DNA from 3 places in the Streptomyces sp. NPDC034099 genome. Region 2 is predicted to be linked to each of the others. Evidence: riboswitches for the same ligand, from Rfam matches in the RefSeq annotation. Region 2 holds a riboswitch; each other region holds the start of a gene.
What was found. Region 2 has a riboswitch for cobalamin ahead of ACZ56V_RS00930 (ribonucleoside-diphosphate reductase subunit alpha). Riboswitches for the same ligand answer to the same signal wherever they lie in the genome.

Region 1 (6,579 bases), on a different contig from region 2:
AGCCGGCGCCCGGGCACGCCCGCCGGGCCGAGCAGCACCGTGAGCGCCGCCACCAGCACCAGCGCCGCACCCGGCCAGGGCGGCAGCGAGATCGCGAGCACGGTCAGGCCGAGACCGAGCACCGCCTTGTCCACGGGATGGCGGCGCCGCCAGCGACTGGCGTGCGCCGCCGCGTCGATCGGCAGCACTCAGTCCCCTTCGGGGGTGTCTCGCGACACCGCCGTGGCCCCGGAAGCCGCCAACGCCCGCTCCTCGCCCTGCCGCCGGCCCCGGCGCAGCCCGAAGTAGTACGCCAGCACGCCCGCGCCGAGCGCGGCCTGCAGGGCGAACAGCGCCGACTCGATCTCCCCGGAGGGCGGTTCGTACAGCGGGGAGAACCACGGCTCATAGTCCGGTTCGATCTCGGTGATCGCCGTCTCCGCCTCCGCGTCGGCCCCGGCGAACGGCTCCTTCTTGTGGTCGCCGAGCCCCAGCACCAGCGGCAGCACCGCCAGCGCGGCCACGGCGAGCAGCAGCAGGGTGTTGATCTTCGCGTTGCGGCTCATCGGGCGACCGCCTCCTGCTTCCGCTCCCCGGACCGGGTCAGCAGCACGCCCAGCCGGGTCAGTTCGCCCTTGCTGGACTGCACGAGGAGCCGCATCACGATCACCGTGAGCAGGCCCTCGCTCACCGCGAGCGGGATCTGCGTCACGGCGAAGATGGACCCGAACTTGCCGAGCGCGCCCAGGAATCCGCTGCTCGGGTCGGGAAAGGCCAGCGCCAGCTGCACGCTGGTGACGCAGTACGTGGACAGGTCGGCGACGAACGCGCCGAAGAACACGGTGACCATCAGCGGCACGTCGAAGCGGCGCAGCAGCCGGTAGACGCCGTACCCGGCCCAGGGGCCGACGATCGCCATCGAGAAGACGTTGGCGCCGAGCGTGGTCAGCCCGCCGTGGGCGAGCAGCAGCGCCTGGAAGAGCAGGGTGATGGTGCCCAGCACCGCCATGATCGGCGGCCGGAACAGGATCGCGCCCAGGCCGGTGCCGGTCGGGTGCGAGCAGCTCCCGGTGACGGACGGCAGTTTCAGGGCCGACAGGACGAACGTGAAGGCTCCGGAGGCGCCGAGGAGCAGCGTGCTCTCCGGGTGCTCCCTGACCTCACGGGTGAGTGACCGGACTCCGTGGACGACGAACGGCGCGGACGCGACACCCCAGGCGATCGCGTGCGCCGGTGGCAGAAAGCCCTCGGCTATGTGCATGGCTCAGCAGACCCTCTCCAGCACCTCGTGGATGGACGACGCGCCTTGGCCGGTCTCCTGGCTTACGGGTACCACCGCCCGTGCTCCGCCTTCCCGGATCGCAAGCGATCCAGTGGCTGCCCGTGAGGGCCGGAGCCGGACTTCCCGATTCACAGTGGCGAGGGCCGCACCGGCATCACACCGGATTTCCCGTTCACCAAGGCGTGGCGACAGTAGTGCTCCCCCGGGGGCGGGCACAAGCGGGCCTCGGGCCCGGCGGGCGCCCCGCCGGGCCGCCGGACAGGCCTCAGGGCTGCGCAAACGCCCGGCGCCGCCGGTCCGTCAGCTGCCGCCGCTCGTCCTCGTCCATCGTGGCGAAGATCTCCGCGCGCCTGTGGTGCAGGGCACGCAGCTCCTCCTCGCCGAGCGACTCGGCCCAGCGGCGCCGCGCGTCGCCCAGACGGGCCACCTCTTCCGGCGTCAGGGGACGTTCCACGGCCGTCATCTCCTCGATCACCTCCAGATAGGCCTCGGCCGAGCCGGCCACCGCGGTGTCCAGCGCGCCCAGCACACCGAGCAGCCGGATCCGCAGCTCCGCAGTCTGCCGCAGCCGTTCCTCGACGACGTCGAGCTGCCGCCGGATCAGCTCCGCCGGGTCGTGGTCCGGCTCGGCGTCCAGCACCGCGCGGATCTCGGCCAGCGGGAGCCCGAAGCTGCGCAGCGCGAGCACGCGGTGCAGGCGCCGGACGTCGTCGGCGTCGTAGCAGCGGTGGCCGCCCTCGCTGCGGGCGGACGGGGTGAGCAGGCCGAGCCGGTCGTAGTAGCGCAGGGCGCGGATGCTCAGCCCGGTCTCCCGCGCGAGTTCGCCGATGCGCCGGGTGCCGTCGGTCGCGTGTGTCATGGGGCTCCTCCACGAGTGTGCGACCGAGGCTAGAAGGTGACGCCGCGGCAGCTTCAAGCCCTCGGCCGGGCCGCGCCGCCGTCAGCGGGACCGGCCGCCCCGTTCGGTCCGTCGGACCACCATGTCCCGCATGCGGGTGGTCAGCGCGGTGGCGGCGGCGGTGAGGAAGACGAAGCTGTACGTGATCTGCAGGATGGTCACCACCCGCGCGGCCTGGCCCCGCGGGGTGATGTCCCCGTACCCGACCGTGGCGAGCGTCACCACGGTGAAGTACAGCGCGTCGATCCGGGTGTGCAGTCCGCTGAACTCGCCCGGCGCCTTGGCCAGGGTGTAGTACGCGGCCGAGAAGACGTGCACGGACAGGACGATGAGCAGCGAGATGACCACCCCGGGCCTGCTGTCCGGACGGTCGAGGAGGACGTGCCGGATCTGCCGCAGCAGCAGCACGGCCACGACGGTCAGCAGCAGGGCGAACAGCACCCAGCTCAGCACCGGCCGCTGCGGCCCCAGGTGGTCGAGGGGGAGCAGGAAGTACGCCCCGACCACGGCGGCCGCGATCCCGACCCGTACGAGCCAGGGCCGGAGCGCGTCCCAGCCGGTACGGGTGCGGGGGTGCGGGGGCGCGGTCCGGCGGTCCTTCACCGTGCCGCCCCCGTCGTCGGCGCCCCGCCCGACGCCCGGCCCGCCTCCGGCTCCGTCCGCCGCACCAGCTGGGCGACGACGAACGCGACGACCGACGCCATGACGATCAGCGGCGTCCGGTCGTGGGCGTCCCGGCCCATCAGCAGCACCGCCAGGACCGAGCTGGCCAGCGGCAGCCCCGTCACCGCGGCCGCCGCGGCGGCGATGCCGAGGGCGAGGGCCGGGGTCGCGCCGAAGCCGGGCAGCCCGGAGCAGGCCAACGCGGTCGCCGCGCCCAGCAGAACCGACGGGAAGATCGGACCGCCGCGCAGCGCGCCCAGCGCGATGCCCCAGGCCAGCCCCTTGCACGCGACCAGCGCGACCAGCGCCCCCACGGACCAGGCGTGCGGGTGCGCGGCGAGCTGGGCGAGGGTGGCCTGGCCGGACAGCGCCGCCTCGGCCGGAGAGCGGCCCGTGATGAGCGCGTAGGCGGCGACACAGACGCCGACCGCGGTGGCGCAGACGACGGTGCGCGCGGCCGTGCGGTGCCGCGTCCAGGTGACGGTGCGGCGGCCCAGCGCGCGGGCCAGCGTGACCAGTACGGCGATCAGGGCGGCGGTGGGCAGGCCCCACAGGAAGTCGCCCGCGTCCGGACCGGCCTGGGGCGGCAGGTCGGGCAGGGCCAGCGCGCCGATCTCGAGCCCCGTCCACTGGCCGAAGCCGGTGAAGACCAGCGCACCCGTCGCGCTGGCCAGCAGACAGGGCAGCAGGAGCGCGACCAGCCGGGTGCCGGCCAGTCCCGCCCCCTCGATGAGCAGGACCGCCGCCGCGACCGGACCGCCGAGGATGGTGGAGATCGCGGCGGTGGAGCCGGCCGTGGCGAGGATCGCGCTCGCCCGCTGGTCACCGCCCGCGCGCGTCCGCCGCACCGCCAGCAGGGCGAGCCCGCTGCCGACGGCCATGAGCGGGGCCTCGGGACCCAGCACCACGCCGAGCGGCAGCGTGGCCAGCGCGGCCAGCACCGCGCCGGGCAGCGCGCGCGGGCCGACGGGCGCCCCGCCCAGGCCGTTCACCGGGAGGTGGCCGCCGCCGCCCGGGAGCCGGGTCACGATCGGCGCCAGGATCAGCCCGGCGAGGAGCAGCGCGGGCAGCGGCCACCACCAGGGCGGGGTGTCGTAGCCGGCCGCTTCGGGCAGCGAGGTCCACACCCAGTGCTGCAACTCGTGCTGGAGTCCGACGAAGAAGAAGCAGGCCAGCGCGATGGGCACGCCGAGCAGGACGCACAGCAGCAACAGCCGCCGGTAACCCGGGCTGAGCAGGGTCTGCCGCAGGGACTGCTCGGCCCGGCCCGGGGCGGCGTTCGCCGGCGCGGTCACGGAACCCGCCCGCGCGGCCCGCCCAGGGGCAGTGGGCCCCGCCAGGACATCGGGTCCTTCCGGGACAGCGTGCCGAGCCTGAACCTCGGGCTCCGCCGGGGCAGCGGTCCCCGCCGGGGCAGCGGCCGACTCGTCACACGCCCTCCTTCTTCCGCCCCGCGGGCGCCGTCGGTCACCGGGGACGCGGGTGCCGCTCAGTTAACGCGAGGCCGCCGCCGCCCGCATGCGCACGCCCCGCGCGATTCACCCGTACGGCGGGCCCGCGTGGCCGGGGAGCACGGCCGCCCGCAGGCTCTAAACGACCTGTCGGTGCCGTCGGCGCCGCCGGGCAGCTGCCCCGTACGGGGGACACAGAAAGGACTCCGCTCATGAGCCAGCACGCCGAACCCACTCCCGGCCGGCCGCCCCGCGGCGGCGACGCCTCCTGGGCCCAGCGCTCGGGCGACCGCACCAGCGGCTGGGTGACCGGCGGTGTCGTCTTCGCGGGCGTACTGCTGCTGCTGAACGGCGCGCTCGCCGTCCTCCAGGGCATCGCGGCCATCGCCGAGGACGACGTGTACGCCCGTATCGGCACCTACGTCTACGAGATGAGCCTGACCGGCTGGGGGATCGTCCACGTCATCCTGGGCGCCCTCGTGTTCGTCACCGGATTCGGACTGCTCAAGGACATGGCGTGGGCGAGGGTGGCGGGCATCGTCCTCGCCTCGCTGAGCCTGATCGCCCAGTTCCTGTTCCTGCCGTACTCGCCCGTCTGGTCCGTGATCATGATGGCGATCGACGTGTTCGTGATCTGGGCCCTGGCCAGCCGCCAGGACAACCCGTCCCGCGCCTGAGACCCCACGCCCACGAAGGACGGTCACCCCCGCACCCGCGGTGGTGACCGTCCTTCGTGCCGGGCCTTCGTGCCGGGCTCAGCGGCGGCGCAGGCTCCGGGCCACTGCCGTAGCCGCCGCCGCGGTGCCCACGGCGGCCGCCGCCGTGCCCGCCAGGGCCAGGGCCCGGGCCCGGGGGCCGGGAGCGGCCGGACGGGCGCCCGGCGCGGTGCCGTACGCGCTGCCCGGCGTCCCGGAACCGGCCGCGGGGTCCGGCAGTGCCGAGGCCAGCAGTTCCGCCAGGTGCACGCCCTCGTGGCCGCCGCTGTCGAACTCGTGGATCTGGGTGCGGCAGCTGAAGCCGTCCGCGAGGACGACGGTCGACTCGTCCTCCTCCCGCAGCCGCGGCAGCAGCACCCGCTCCGCGCACGCCTCACTGACGTCCAGGTGACCGCGCTCGAAGCCGAAGTTGCCGGCCAGCCCGCAGCAGCCGGAGTCCAGGCGCTCCGCGTCCACCCCGGCCCGCCGCAGCAGCTCCTGGTCGGCCTCCCAGCCGAGCACCGCGTGCTGGTGGCAGTGCACCTGGGCAAGCGCACGCGCGGACCGCTCCGGGACCCGCGGCGGCTCGTAACCGGGGGAGTGCCCGGTGAGCAGCTCCGACAGCGTCAGCGTCTGCTCGGCCAGCCGCCGCACGTCCTGGTCGCCGGGGAACAGCTCCGCCGCGTCGGCCCGGAACACGGCCGTGCAGCTCGGCTCCAGCGCCACGACCAGGCCGCCCGCCCGCACATGGCCGGCCAGAGCGCGCACGGTGCGGGTGAGCACCTTCTCCGCGGTGCCCAGCTGCCCGGTGGAGATCCAGGTCAGCCCGCAGCACAGCGGCTCGTGCGGCAGCTCCACCCGCCACCCGGCGTGTTCCAGGACCCGAACCGCCGCCCGGCCGATGTGCGGGTGGAAGTGGTTGGTGAAGGTGTCCGGCCACAGCAGCACGGAGCCGCGGTGTCCGTCGCCCTCCGGCTCGTGGTCCGCGAACCACTGCTCGAAGGTCCGCTCCGCGAACAGCGGCACCTCCCGGTCCGCAACCCCCGCCACCAGCACCGCGGCCTTCGACAGCAGCGGGGCGTGCGTGAGCGCGTTGACGACCGGCCCCAGCCGGGTGCGGCCCACCACCCGGGCGAGCGCCGGCAGCCAGCCCATCGACCAGTCCGACCGCGGCCTGCGCCACGGCCGGCCCTCGTAGTGGTGGGACAGGAACTCCGCCTTGTACGTGGCCATGTCCACGTCCGCCGGACAGTCCTTCTTGCAGCCCTTGCAGGCCAGGCACAGATCGAGGGCGTCCTTGACCGCCTCCGAACGCCAGCCGTCCCGGATCGCGCCGTCCCCGTGCCCGTCGAGCATCTCGAACAGCAGCCGGGCCCGGCCCCGCGTCGAGTGCTCCTCCTCGCGGGTCACCTGGTACGACGGGCACATCACCGTGCCGTCGCTGGTGTGCTGCCGGCACTTGCCGACCCCGACGCAGCGGTTGGCGGCCTGCGCGAACGAACCCCCGTCGTGCGGGAAGCGGAAGTGCAGGTCACGGGGTTCGAACGGGGCCCAGTCACCGCCGAGCCGCAGGTTCTCGTCCAGTCCGTACGGGGCGACGACCTTCCCCGG
Region 2 (6,579 bases):
CTTGGCGAGGTCCGCCTGCCAGTCGTCCGGGGAGGAGCCGTCCATCACCCAGACGGTGAGCGTCTCGCCGGCGTAACCGTCGGCCCCGGCCTTCTTGCCGTCGTCGTCGCTGTCGCCCCCGCATGCGGCGATGGAGACCATCATGCCCGCGATACCGATCGCGGCTATAAGCTTGCGCTTCACGCCAACCCTCCTCAGGGATGCCACACAACCCCCCTGCCTCCCCGCGGTTGCTCGTCGACGCGGACCGCCCATGGGGCCGGGACCTGGACCAATGGTGTAGACCAGTACGGGGAGCTTGGCCCAGACCAATAGGACTGTCAAGGGTGTTCAAACTCCGTCCCGTCGTCCGTGATGGGACCGAGATATGCAGGGACCTTTCATTGCGCAAGCGACAGATCGGGCGGACCGGGACCGGGTGTACCACCCCCCACCGAATGAGGTGCGGAGACGACTCCGAACGCGCGTACCAGCGACGTCCGACTCGCCTGTGGACTAGACCAAGGGTGTTCCCGCGGGTATACAGAAGGGATCACGGAGCGTGCGGGGGCCATCCCGGCACGAAGCCGTGCCACGATGTGAGCCGTGGCCGACAGGGATAGCGGTCGCTTCGGCACCCGGAGCCGGGAAGGCAGAGCATGAGCACCGACGTCAGCAGTGCGGAGAACGAGGGTGGGGCGACCGTCCGTACCGCGCGCGTGCCCAAGTACTACCGTCTGAAGAAGCATCTGCTCGACATGACCCGGACCCAGACACCGGGCACACCGGTCCCGCCGGAGCGCACCCTCGCCGCCGAGTTCGACACCTCGCGCACCACGGTGCGCCAGGCCCTGCAGGAGCTGGTCGTCGAGGGCCGCCTGGAGCGCATCCAGGGCAAGGGCACCTTCGTGGCCAAGCCCAAGGTGTCGCAGGCGCTGCAACTCACCTCGTACACCGAGGACATGCGGGCCCAGGGGCTCGAACCCACCTCGCAGCTGCTGGACATCGGCTACATCACCGCCGACGACCGGCTCGCCGGACTGCTGGACATCACGGCCGGCGGCCGGGTGCTGCGCATCGAGCGGCTGCGCATGGCCAACGGCGAGCCGATGGCGATCGAGACCACCCACCTCAGCGCCAAGCGCTTCCCCGCCCTGCGCCGCTCCCTGGTGAAGTACACGTCCCTCTACACCGCGCTCGCCGAGGTGTACGACGTCCATCTCGCCGAGGCCGAGGAGACCATCGAGACCTCCCTGGCCACCCCGCGCGAGGCCAGCCTGCTCGGCACCGACGTGGGCCTGCCCATGCTGATGCTCTCCCGGCACTCGCAGGACCGCACCGGTCAGCCGGTGGAGTGGGTGCGTTCGGTGTACCGGGGCGACCGCTACAAGTTCGTGGCCCGCCTCAAGCGGCCCCAGGACTAGGACATACCCGGCATACCCCCTCGCGCGCGGGCGCGAAGTTGCGGTTGAGGACCGATATACGGACGAGGTCTTCCGCTGTCTTGACACCGTCACCTACATTTCGTGCGCACTGCACGAGGTGATCAGCGAGGGGACGGAGCCGCGCATGCCAGAAGACACAGAGGCGAGCAGAGAGCCGGTGGTGACGCCGGTGCGCGTGGTCATCGGGCTCTGTCTCGTCGCACCGTTCGTCGCCATGCTGTGGGTCGGTTCGTACGCGAAGACGGATCCGACCTTCATCGGCATCCCGTTCTTCTACTGGTACCAGATGGCCTGGGTGCTGATCTCCACCCTGCTGACGGTGACCGCGTACAAGCTGTGGCAGCGCGACCAGCGCGGACGCGCCACCCACTCCCCCGCCGCCTCCGCCCCCTCCACCCCGAAGGGTGGTGAGTCGCGATGAACGACGGCGTGAACGGCGTCGCACTCGCCGTCTTCATCTTCTTCTTCGTCCTCGTCACCGCCATGGGCTTCCTGGCCGCCCGCTGGCGCCGGGCCGAGAACGAGCACAGCCTCGACGAGTGGGGCCTCGGCGGCCGCTCGTTCGGCACCTGGGTCACCTGGTTCCTGCTGGGCGGCGACCTGTACACGGCGTACACCTTCGTGGCCGTCCCGGCGGCGATCTACGCGGCGGGCGCGTCCGGCTTCTTCGCGGTGCCGTACACGATCCTGGTCTACCCGCTGATCTTCACCTTCCTGCCCCGCCTGTGGTCGGTCTCGCACAAGCACGGCTACGTGACGACCTCGGACTTCGTGCGCGGCCGGTTCGGCTCCAAGGGCCTGTCGCTGGCGGTGGCCGTCACCGGCATCCTGGCGACCATGCCGTACATCGCGCTCCAGCTGGTCGGCATCCAGGCCGTCCTCGACGTGATGGGCGTCGGCGGCGGCGAGGACACCAACTGGTTCGTCAAGGACCTGCCGCTGCTGATCGCCTTCGGCGTGCTGGCGGCGTACACCTACTCGTCGGGACTGCGCGCGCCCGCGCTGATCGCGTTCGTGAAGGACACGCTGATCTACATCGTCATCGCGGTGGCGATCATCTACATCCCGATCAAGCTGGGCGGGTTCGACGACATCTTCGCGTCGGCGAGCGACAAGTTCACCGAGACGGGGGCGGGCGGAGTGGTACCGAACGCGGGGGGCCAGTGGACGTACGCGACCCTGGCGCTCGGTTCGGCGCTCGCGCTGTTCATGTACCCGCACTCGATCACCGCCACGCTGTCCTCGCGCAGCCGTGAGGTGATCCGCCGCAACACCACGATCCTGCCGCTGTACTCGCTGATGCTGGGCCTGCTCGCGCTCCTCGGCTTCATGGCGATCGCGGCCGGGGTCAAGGTGAAGAACGGCCAGCTGGCGATCCCGCAGCTGTTCGAGAACATGTTCCCGGACTGGTTCGCGGGCGTGGCCTTCGCGGCGATCGGCATCGGCGCCCTGGTTCCGGCGGCGATCATGTCGATCGCGGCCGCGAATCTCTTCACCCGCAACATCTACAAGGACTTCATCAAGCCCGACGCCACCCCGGCACAGGAGACGAAGGTCTCCAAGCTGGTGTCGCTGCTGGTGAAGGTGGGCGCGCTGATCTTCGTCCTGGGCATGGACAAGACCGTCGCGATCAACTTCCAGCTGCTGGGCGGCATCTGGATCCTGCAGACCTTCCCGGCCCTGGTCGGCGGCCTGTTCACCCGCTGGTTCCACCGCTGGGCGCTGCTCGGCGGCTGGGCGGTCGGCATGGTCTACGGCACGGTCGCCGCCTACGGTGTGGCCTCGCCGACGCAGAAGCACTTCGGCGGCTCCTCCGACGAGATCCCCGGCATCGGCGAGATCGGCTACATCGGTCTCACCGCCTTCGTGCTGAACGTCCTGGTCACCGTGGTCCTGACCTTCGTCCTGAGGGCGGTCAAGGCGCCCGACGGCGTCGACGAGACCAAGCCGAGCGACTACACGGCGGACGCCGGCGACCCCGGCCTCCAGGTGGAACTGCCGCCGGCCACGGCGGGCAGCTCGCACTAGCGGCAGACTTCAGCGGGCCGTCGGAGAAATCCGGCGGCCCGTTGTCGTACCCGTCGGGCACACTCGGCGTCATGGACTTCGTGATCCGACGGGCGACGGCCGAGGAGTACGACACCCTCGGCGAAATCACCGCGCAGGCCTACCTGCGCGACGGCCTCCTCGACTTCGGGGAGAGCGACTCCTACCTGGACGAGCTGCGCGACGTGGCCAAGCGGGCGGCGGCCGCCGAGGTGCTGGTCGCCGCGGCGGAGGGGCGGGTGCTCGGCGGCGTCACCTTCGTGCCGTCCGGCGGCCCCATGGCGGACATCGCGCGTCCCGGCGAGGCCGAGATACGCATGCTCGCCGTCGCCCGCGAGGCACGCGGCCGCGGGGCCGGCGAGGCCCTCGTGCGGGCCTGCGTCGACCGCGCCCGGTCCGTGGCGGGCTGCACGGGTGTCGTGCTGTCGACCCAGCGCGCCATGCACACCGCCCACCGCCTCTACGAACGGCTGGGCTTCGTCCGCACCCCCGCCCGCGACTGGAACCCCTTGCCGGAGCTGGACGGCATCATGCTGCTCACCTACGAACTGACGCTCTGACGCTCTGACGCTCTGACGCTCTGACGCCGACCCTAGACGCCCCCTGACACTCCATCCGGACACAACATCTGGGGGTACTGGCGGAGCCCGGCACAAGATGTATGCTCGTGCTCGCTGTCGCCGCAGGGGAATCCGGTGCGAATCCGGAACTGTCCCGCAACGGTGTACTTGCGTGCATCCGTACGTCTTCGCACGTGCGCGCACGCCTGTCCAGTCCGAGGACCTGCCGACAGTGCGCCCGGCCGTCCCGGTCCGGGTGCCATGACGTCCGGGCCTCGTGGAGTGGGCCGGTGGACGCGACGCCGTGCGCGCTCGTGAGCCCCCCTGCCCTCCGCCAGGCCCCGTGCCGAGCGAGGGAGTGCTCCACGTGACCATCGCGCCAGCCGATCCGGCTTCAGCGAACCCGGTGACGGCGACCGGGGAACCCGACGGACCCGGTGCCGCCCTGCTGCGGACCCTGACCGGGCTGACCGCCGACCTCCCCGGAGCCGACCCCGGCCGGGTGGCCGCCGCCGCGCTGCGGGGCCGGTCCGCCCATGCCGACGAGGCCGAGCTGCGCGAGCTGGCCACGGAGGCGGCCGCCGGTCTGATCTCCGAGGACCCGGTCTACTCCCGGCTGGCCGCCCGGCTGCTGACCATCGGCATCCGCGCCGAGGCCGCCTCCCAGGGCGTCGTCACCTTCACCGACTCGGTCGCCACCGGCCACCGCGAGGGCCTGATCGCCGACCGCACCGCCGCGTTCGTCCGGCTGCACGCGGCCCGCCTCGACGCGCTGGTCGATCCGGACGCCGACGACCGCTTCGGCTACTTCGGGCTGCGCACCCTGTACAGCCGCTACCTGCTCCGCCACCCGATCACCCGCAAGGCCGTCGAGACGCCCCAGCACTTCCTGCTGCGGGTCGCCTCCGGACTCGCCGAGGACGACACCACGCGGGCCGTGGACGAGGTCGCTGCCCTGTACGGCCTGATGAGCCGCCTGGACTACCTGCCCTCCTCCCCCACCCTCTTCAACTCCGGCACCCGGCACGCCCAGATGTCGTCCTGCTACCTCCTGGACTCCCCCAGGGACGAGCTGGACTCCCTCTACGACCGCCTCCACCAGGTCGCCCGCCTCTCCAAGCACGCCGGGGGCATCGGCATCGCCTACTCCCGCGTCCGCGCCCGGGGTTCGCTGATCCGCGGCACCAACGGGCACTCCAACGGCATCGTCCCGTTCCTGAAGACGCTGGACGCCTCGGTCGCCGCCGTGAACCAGGGCGGCCGCCGCAAGGGTGCCGCGGCGGTCTACCTGGAGACCTGGCACGCGGACGTCGAGGAGTTCCTGGAGCTGCGGGACAACACCGGCGAGGACGCCCGCCGCACGCACAACCTGAACCTCGCGCACTGGGTGCCGGACGAGTTCATGCGCCGGGTGGCCGCCGACGGGACCTGGTCGCTGTTCTCCCCCGCCGACGTGCCGGAGCTGACCGACCTGTGGGGGGAGGAGTTCGACGCGGCCTACCGCAGGGCGGAGCAGGCGGGGCTCGCCCGCAAGTCGCTGCCCGCGCGTGAGCTGTACGGCCGCATGATGCGCACCCTCGCGCAGACCGGCAACGGCTGGATGACCTTCAAAGACACCGCCAACCGCACCGCGAACCAGACCGCGACTCCCGGCCACGTCGTCCACTCCTCCAACCTGTGCACGGAGATCCTGGAGGTCACCGACGACGGGGAGACGGCGGTCTGCAACCTGGGCTCGGTCAACCTCGGCGCGTTCGCCGACCCCGCGAGCGGCGAGATGGACTGGGAGCGCCTCGACGCCACCGTCCGCACCGCCGTCACCTTCCTGGACCGGGTCGTCGACATCAACTTCTACCCGACCGAGCAGGCGGCCCGCTCCAACGCCCGCTGGCGCCCGGTCGGTCTCGGCGCGATGGGCCTCCAGGACGTCTTCTTCCAGCTCCGCCTGCCCTTCGACTCCCCCGAGGCGAAGGCCCTGTCCACCCGCATCGCCGAGCGGATCATGCTCGCCGCGTACGAGGCCTCCGCCGACCTCGCCGAGCGGAGCGGCCCCGCCCCGGCCTGGGAGAAGACCCGTACGGCCCAGGGGGTGCTGCACCCGGACCACTACGACGTGGCGCCCGCCTGGCCGGAGCGCTGGGCCGCGCTGCGGGAGCGCATGGCGACCACCGGTCTGCGCAACTCCCTGCTCCTGGCCATCGCGCCGACCGCGACCATCGCCTCCATCGCCGGTGTCTACGAGTGCATCGAGCCGCAGGTGTCCAACCTCTTCAAGCGCGAGACGCTGTCCGGTGAGTTCCTCCAGGTCAACTCCTACCTGGTGGACGACCTCAAGCGGCTCGGCGTGTGGGACGCCCGCACCCGTGAGGCGCTGCGCGAGGCGAACGGGTCGGTGCAGGGCTTCTCCTGGGTCCCCGAGGACGTGCGCGCGCTGTACCGCACCGCCTGGGAGATCCCGCAACGCGCCCTGATCGACATGGCCGCCGCCCGTACCCCGTACCTCGACCAGGCCCAGTCGCTGAACCTGTTCCTGGAGACGCCGACCATCG
Region 3 (6,579 bases), on a different contig from region 2:
CCCTCGGGCAGCGACGTGGTGCGCACCTTCACCTTCCAGAGCTGCTGGGACGGCCGCAACATCGACAGCGCCAACCACCGTACCCACATGGCCTTCGCCGCCGCCGACGGCAGCTGCCCGGAGGGATTCCGGGCCGTTCCGCGACTGGTGCAGCGGGTCGTCTACGACGTGGCCGCGCCCAGCCTGGAGGACGGGGGCAGGACCGTCCCGCTGTTCGCCGTGGACTCCTTCCCCGAGCAGCTGCACAAGCCGGTCACCGACCACAGCGACTTCATCAACGTCTTCGACGAGGATCTGATGCGCGAGATGGTCGAGTGCATCAACCTGGGCCGCGAGTGCGGCCCGGACACGCCTCCGGAGTCCGAGCCGGGTGAGGGCGAGGAGCAGCCCGGCGGCGGTGACGGCGGCGGCCAGACCGCCCAGCCCCCGGCCGAGCAGACCGCCACGGCCTCGGCACCCGCGGACCCCGGCCAGGGCGGCCAGGATCAGCAGAACGGACAGGGAGGCGGGAAGGACGACGGGAAGGCCCCCGGCCGGAACGAGGAGCAGAACGAGGGACGGAACGAGGGGACCGGCGGGGACATGCCCGCACACCCGGCCGAGGACCAGGCCGTCGGCGCCTCCGCCGGCGCCGAGCCCAGGGCCGCGACGACGCCTGCCGCCGACACCCCGGACGACGTGAGCAGCGCCGGGGCCGCGACCGAGGCGTCGGAGAACAGCGGCAACACCGGCAAGGGTGGCAACGCCGGCGGCGCCGGGTCGGCGCCCCGACCGCAGGCGCAGGGTGGACTCGCCGAAACCGGTTCCGGGCTCGGCCTGTGGCCCGCGGCGGTCGGCGGCGTGCTGTTCGCCGGTGGATGTGTGCTGCTGATCCGTTCCAGGCGGCGTGCGCTGTGACGAACACGCCACCGGCATGACGACGGGTGGGCGGGGAACGTCCCCCGCCCCCCGTCGCGTCGAAGGCATCGACCACGCCACCTCGGGGCGGGAAGTGGCTCGTTTCGGATGTTGCCAAATCCTTTACCCAGGCGCAGCCTGGATTTCGAGCCGCCCTTGGGAGCGCTCCCACTCGCGCTCGCGACGCCGCGTGCTCCCGCTGTCCCCCCACGCGAGAGAAGGACGTCATGACTTGTCATGATCACAACACAGCGACACCGATCAGAGGCACCCGGCGGGCCGCGACCCTCGCCCTCAGCACCCTGACCGCGGTCCTGCTCACCCTGATCCCCTGGAGCGGCACCGCCGTCGCCCACGGCTCGGTCGTCGACCCCGCCTCCCGCAACTACGGCTGCTGGGAACGCTGGGGCGACGACTTCCAGAACCCGGCCATGGCCGACGAGGACCCCATGTGCTGGCAGGCGTGGCAGGACAACCCCAACGCCATGTGGAACTGGAACGGCCTGTACCGCAACGGCTCGGCCGGCGACTTCGAGGCGGTCGTCCCCGACGGCCAGCTCTGCAGCGGCGGCCGCACCGAGGGTGGACGCTACAACTCCCTCGACGCCGTGGGCCCGTGGCAGACCACGGACGTCGCCGACGACTTCACCGTCAAGCTCCACGACCAGGCCAGCCACGGCGCCGACTACTTCCTGGTCTATGTCACCAAGCAGGGCTTCGACCCCGCCACGCAGGCCCTGACCTGGGGAGACCTCCAGCAGGTCGCGCGCACGGGCAGCTATGGGCCTAGCCAGAACTACGAGATCCCGGTGAGTACCTCGGGGCTGAGCGGCCGCCACGTCGTCTACACGATCTGGCAGGCCTCGCACATGGACCAGACGTACTTCCTGTGCAGCGACGTCGACTTCGGCTGACCCGTGCCACTCCCACCCCCCACCCCTCCCCGCCGGGCGCACCGCGCCCGGCGGGGAGGCCGGTCGTGCCGTCGGCCGGGGTGTCCGATCAGACGTTGACGCCGAAGTCCGCGGCGATGCCCGCGAGGCCCGAGGCGTAGCCCTGTCCGACCGCCCGGAACTTCCACTCGGCGCCGTGCCGGTACAGCTCGCCGAAGACCATCGCGGTCTCGGTCGAGGCGTCCTCGGACAGGTCGTAGCGGGCGAGTTCCTGGTTGTTCGCCTGGTTGACGACCCGGATGAAGGCGTTGCGGACCTGGCCGAAGCTCTGGCCGCGGTTCTCCGCGTCGTGGATGGACACCGGGAAGACGATCCGGTCCACCTCGGCCGGGACCGAGGCGAGGTTCACCTTGACCGCCTCGTCGTCGCCCTCGCCCTCGCCGGTGAGGTTGTCACCGGTGTGCTCGACCGAGCCGTCCGGGCTGGTGAGGTTGTTGTAGAAGACGAAGTGCCCGTCCGAGAGCACCTTGCCCGACGCGTCGAGGAGCAGCGCGGAGGCGTCGAGGTCGTAGTCGGTGCCGGTCGTGGTGCGCACGTCCCAGCCCAGACCGACCAGCACGGCGGTCAGGCCGGGCGCCTCCTTGCTGAGCGAGACGTTGCCGCCCTTGGCCAGGGAAACTCCCACTGCGTTCTCCTTCGTCGTGTTCGCTGCGTTCCGCGTTCCGTGTTCATTGTGCCTGCCGACAATCTACAACACTGTAGAAGTAAGCCTTCTATACGATGTCGCTCCGGAAGACGATCGGCGGCGGAAGGAGGCGGGCGGTGACGGATGACCGGCGTCCGCGGCGGCGGGGCCAGGGTGAGCTGGAAGCGCTGGTGCTGTCCGCGCTGCGCGAGGCGGACGGGCCCGCGACGGCCGGCTGGGTGCAGGAACGGCTCGGCGGCGACCTCGCCTACACCACGGTGATCACGATCCTGACCCGGCTGCTCGAGAAGGGCGCCGTCAGCCGCGAGCGCGCGGGCCGGTCCTTCGCCTGGACGCCCGCCTCGGACCAGGCGGGCCTGGCCGCGCGGAAGATGCGCAAGGTGCTGGACGCCGAGAGCGACCGGGAAGCGGTACTGGCCAGCTTCGTCACCGGCCTCGACCCCGACGACGAGCGACTGCTGCGCGAACTGCTCGGGCACGCGCGCGCCGCGGAGGACGGCTGACACCGCATGGGGGTCTTCGTCTTCCTGCCCCTGGTCCTGCCGCTGACGGCGTGGCCGATCGCCAGGCTCGCCGAGCAGCACCTGCACCCGCGGACCGCGACCAGGCTGCTCACCGCCGTCGCCGCCGTGATGGCCCTGTGCAGCACCGTGTGCCTGGCCCTGGTGATGGTGGTCGGCACCGCCCAGCTGCCCGGCAACCCGCTCCCCGACGGCTGGTCCGACCCCGAGGTACGGGCGGCGGTGCCCTACGACGAGATCGTCGGCAAGGCGGCCATTCCCGCGCTCTGCGCGGTGGTCGCGGCCTCGGCGCGGGCCCTGTGGCGGCACGGCCGGGTGCGCCGCCGCGCCCACCGCGCACTGGCCGGGCTGCCGGGCACCGGGGTGGCCGTACTGCCGGACGACGTGCCCTACGCGTACGCGCTGCCGGGGGGACGCCGGGACCGGGTGGTGGTGAGTACGGCCCTGCTCGACTGCCTCGAACCGGGCGAGCGGCGCGCCCTGTTCGCCCATGAGCGTGCCCACCTCGCCGCCCGGCACCACCGCTTCCTGCTCACAGTCCGGCTCGCCGCGCTGGCCAACCCGTTCCTGCGCCCCCTGCGGACGGCCGTGGCCTACACGGCGGAGCGGTGGGCGGACGAGGCGGCCGCACGGGCGGTCGGTGACCGCCGCGCGGTGGCGACCGCGATCGGCAAGGCGGCCCTCGTCTCCCGCGGCACCCCCGTCGCCACCCTCGCCGGCCTCGCGGCGCCCGGCCCGGTGCCCCGCCGGGTGGCGGCCCTGCTGGGGCCCGCTCCCGCCGTCCGCACCTGGCCCCCGGTGTTCACGTCGGTCGGCCTGGCGGCGTGGGCGGCGGCCGCCGGGACCGCCGTCTCGGCGATGTCGTCCGCGAACGCCGCCGTCACGATGTTCCTCATCCTGCGGGCCGCGACGCCGTTCTGACCGGTTCTCACTCCTTGACGCACGCATGCGCCAACGCCGACGGCTACATCATCGACGTCGACACCGTCCTCATACCGAAGAGCTGACGCGCGGACGGGCGTGGTGGCCCGGGGGAGCGGGTGAGGCAGTGGCCCGTCCCCCGGCGGGGCGATGACCCTGTGGTAGCTTGCGCAAGCCAGTCGAACCCACCTGGTGGGTCAGGGAATCCGGTGCGAATCCGGAACTGACGCGCAGCGGTGAGGGTGACGGGCGGGACACGGGCCACTGGGCGGCGTACGCCGTCCGGGAAGGCGTCCCGTCCGGTCGATCCCGAGTCCGAAGACCTGCTGGCACCCGTGCCGCGTGCGGCGCGGGCCGCATCGTACGGACGGGCTTCGCGCATGAGCCCTCGACGCCAGAGGATCCTTCCTTGCCCGCAGCACGCCCCGTCGGCCCCCGACGACGACTCCTTCTTTCCCGCCGTGCCCTGCGCGGTCCCGCCCTGCTCCTGTCCGGCGCCGTGCTGGCCTCCGGCTGCGGGTCCGGCGCGGGCACCGACGACCCGGCCGCCCGGGCCGACGCGGCCGGTTACCCACGCACCGTCCGTGACTGCGGGCACGACGTCCGGGTCGACGCGCCGCCGCGCCGGGCCGTCTCCCTCAACCAGGGCACCACCGAGATCCTGCTCTCACTCGGCCTCGCCGACCGCCTGGCGGGCACCGCCACCTGGACCGACCCGGTCATGAAGGGACTGGAGAAGGCGAACGCCGGCGTCCCCCGGCTCGCCGACGACATGCCGTCCTTCGAAACGGTCCTGGACGCCGAACCCGACTTCGTCGCCGCCTCCTTCGCCTCCACCCTCGGCACCGGCGGTGTGGCCACCCGCGAACGGTTCACGGAACTCGGCGTGCCCGCCTACCTGTCGCCGTCCGACTGCGCCGGCAAGGACAACAGCGGCGACGGCGACGGCGTCCGGAACGAGCCCCTCACCATGGACACCGTCTACGGCGAAGTCCGCGACCTGGCCCGCATCTTCGACGTCGAGCAGCGCGGCGAGAAACTCGTCGCCGAACTCGAGTCCAGGGTCGACAGGGCGACCTCCGGCATCGACGCCTCCGGCGTCACCCTCATGTACTGGTTCGCCAACTCCACCTCCCCCTACCTGGCGGGCTGCTGCGGCGCGCCCGGAGTCATCACCCGCGCGGTCGGCGCCGACAACGCCATGGACGACACCCACGAGGAGTGGCCGCAGGCCGGCTGGGAGACCGTCGCCGACCGGGACCCCGACGTCCTGGTCCTCGGCGACCTCACCCGCAAGTCGCAGACGGCGGAGACGGCCGCGAAGAAGATCGAGTTCCTGGAGTCCAACCCCGTGACCAGGAACATGACCGCCGTCCGCGAGAAGCGCTACGTGCTGCTCAGCGGGCAGGCCATGAACCCCACCATCCGTACCGTCGAGGGCGTGGAACAGGTGGCGGCGGCCCTGCGCGGGTTCGGGCTCGCCAAGTGACGTCCGCGAGCCGGACGGCTCCCGTCCCCGGCATACGCGCGCCGCGCAGCACCCTCGTGTGGGCGGTGGCCGGGACCGTCGCCCTGTGCGTCTCCGTGGCCGTCGCCGTCACCATCGGACCGGCGGACATCGGTGTCGCCGACGTGTGGTCCGTGATCGCCGCCCGCCTCGGCGCCGGCACCGACGCCGGGGCCGTGTCCCCGATCCGCGCCGGCATCGTCTGGGACCTGCGGCTGCCCCGCACCCTCCTGGCCGCGGTGTGCGGAGCGGGACTCGCCGTGTGCGGGGCCGTGCTCCAGTCCCTGCTGCGCAACCCGCTCGCCGACCCCTTCGTCCTGGGCGTCTCCTCCGGCGCCTCGACCGGCGCCGTCCTGGTCGTCGTGCTCGGAGTGGGCGGCGGCGCGCTGTCCGTCCCCGGCGGGGCGTTCATCGGCGCGGTCTGCTCCTTCGCGCTGGTGATGCTGCTCAGCCACAGTCTCGGCGGCACCACGGACCGGGTGGTGCTCGCGGGCGTGGCGGCGATGCAGCTGTTCTCGGCGCTCACTTCCTTCGTCGTCATGACCGCCGCCGACGCCGAGACCACCCGCGGCGTGCTGTTCTGGCTGCTCGGCTCGCTCGGCGGCGCGGGCTGGAGCGACGTGTGGACCGGCACGGCCGTCCTGCTGCTGGTCCTGGCCGTCTGCCTCGGCCACGCCAGGACGCTGGACGCCTTCGCCTTCGGCCAGGACGCGGCGGCCGCGCTCGGCGTCCACGTGGCCCGCACCCGGCTGGTGCTGCTGTGCGCCACCGCCCTGCTCACCGCCGCCCTGGTCGCCTCGGCCGGCGCGATCGGCTTCGTCGGGCTGGTCCTGCCGCACGCGGTACGGGCGCTCACCGGTCCCGGACACGCCCGGCTGCTGCCGGTCTGCGTTCTCGCCGGTGCCGTGTTCCTGGTGTGGGTCGACACCCTGGCCCGTACCGTCCTCGAACCCCAGGAGGTCCCGGTGGGAGTGGTGACCTCGCTGATCGGCGTACCGGCCTTCGTGCTCGTGCTGTACCGCACCCGGAGGACACGGTGACCCTGAACGCCGAGCGGGTCTCCCGCACCACCGGTGGCCGGCTGATCCTGGACGGCGTCGACCTGAGCCCCCGCGACGGCGCCATGACGGGCCT

Region 1: another riboswitch for cobalamin. It lies ahead of ACZ56V_RS22475 (energy-coupling factor ABC transporter permease); the one in region 2 lies ahead of ACZ56V_RS00930 (ribonucleoside-diphosphate reductase subunit alpha).
Region 3: another riboswitch for cobalamin. It lies ahead of ACZ56V_RS24025 (ABC transporter substrate-binding protein); the one in region 2 lies ahead of ACZ56V_RS00930 (ribonucleoside-diphosphate reductase subunit alpha).

The regions. Positions count from the first base shown of each region.
Region 1 covers NZ_JBVISR010000007.1:404,640-411,218, reverse strand. The annotation lists gene cbiQ (cobalt ECF transporter T component CbiQ) at 1-188, opposite strand, end outside; gene ACZ56V_RS22480 (energy-coupling factor ABC transporter substrate-binding protein) at 189-545, opposite strand; gene ACZ56V_RS22475 (energy-coupling factor ABC transporter permease) at 542-1,240, opposite strand; cobalamin riboswitch at 1,271-1,456, opposite strand; gene ACZ56V_RS22470 (MerR family transcriptional regulator) at 1,527-2,120, opposite strand; gene ACZ56V_RS22465 (potassium channel family protein) at 2,202-2,762, opposite strand; gene ACZ56V_RS22460 (chloride channel protein) at 2,759-4,117, opposite strand; gene ACZ56V_RS22455 (DUF7144 family membrane protein) at 4,486-4,950, shown strand; gene ACZ56V_RS22450 (FAD-binding and (Fe-S)-binding domain-containing protein) at 5,029-6,579, opposite strand, start outside.
Region 2 covers NZ_JBVISR010000001.1:199,909-206,487, forward strand. The annotation lists gene dasA (N,N'-diacetylchitobiose ABC transporter substrate-binding protein DasA) at 1-183, opposite strand, end outside; gene ACZ56V_RS00910 (GntR family transcriptional regulator) at 639-1,403, shown strand; gene ACZ56V_RS00915 (DUF3311 domain-containing protein) at 1,549-1,845, shown strand; gene mctP (monocarboxylate uptake permease MctP) at 1,842-3,452, shown strand; gene ACZ56V_RS00925 (GNAT family N-acetyltransferase) at 3,524-4,030, shown strand; cobalamin riboswitch at 4,132-4,275, shown strand; gene ACZ56V_RS00930 (ribonucleoside-diphosphate reductase subunit alpha) at 4,398-6,579, shown strand, end outside.
Region 3 covers NZ_JBVISR010000008.1:299,194-305,772, reverse strand. The annotation lists gene ACZ56V_RS24050 (DUF1996 domain-containing protein) at 1-897, shown strand, start outside; gene ACZ56V_RS24045 (lytic polysaccharide monooxygenase auxiliary activity family 9 protein) at 1,125-1,811, shown strand; gene ACZ56V_RS24040 (TerD family protein) at 1,900-2,475, opposite strand; gene ACZ56V_RS24035 (BlaI/MecI/CopY family transcriptional regulator) at 2,571-2,999, shown strand; gene ACZ56V_RS24030 (M56 family metallopeptidase) at 3,006-3,938, shown strand; cobalamin riboswitch at 4,098-4,283, shown strand; gene ACZ56V_RS24025 (ABC transporter substrate-binding protein) at 4,348-5,427, shown strand; gene ACZ56V_RS24020 (FecCD family ABC transporter permease) at 5,460-6,485, shown strand; gene ACZ56V_RS24015 (ABC transporter ATP-binding protein) at 6,482-6,579, shown strand, end outside.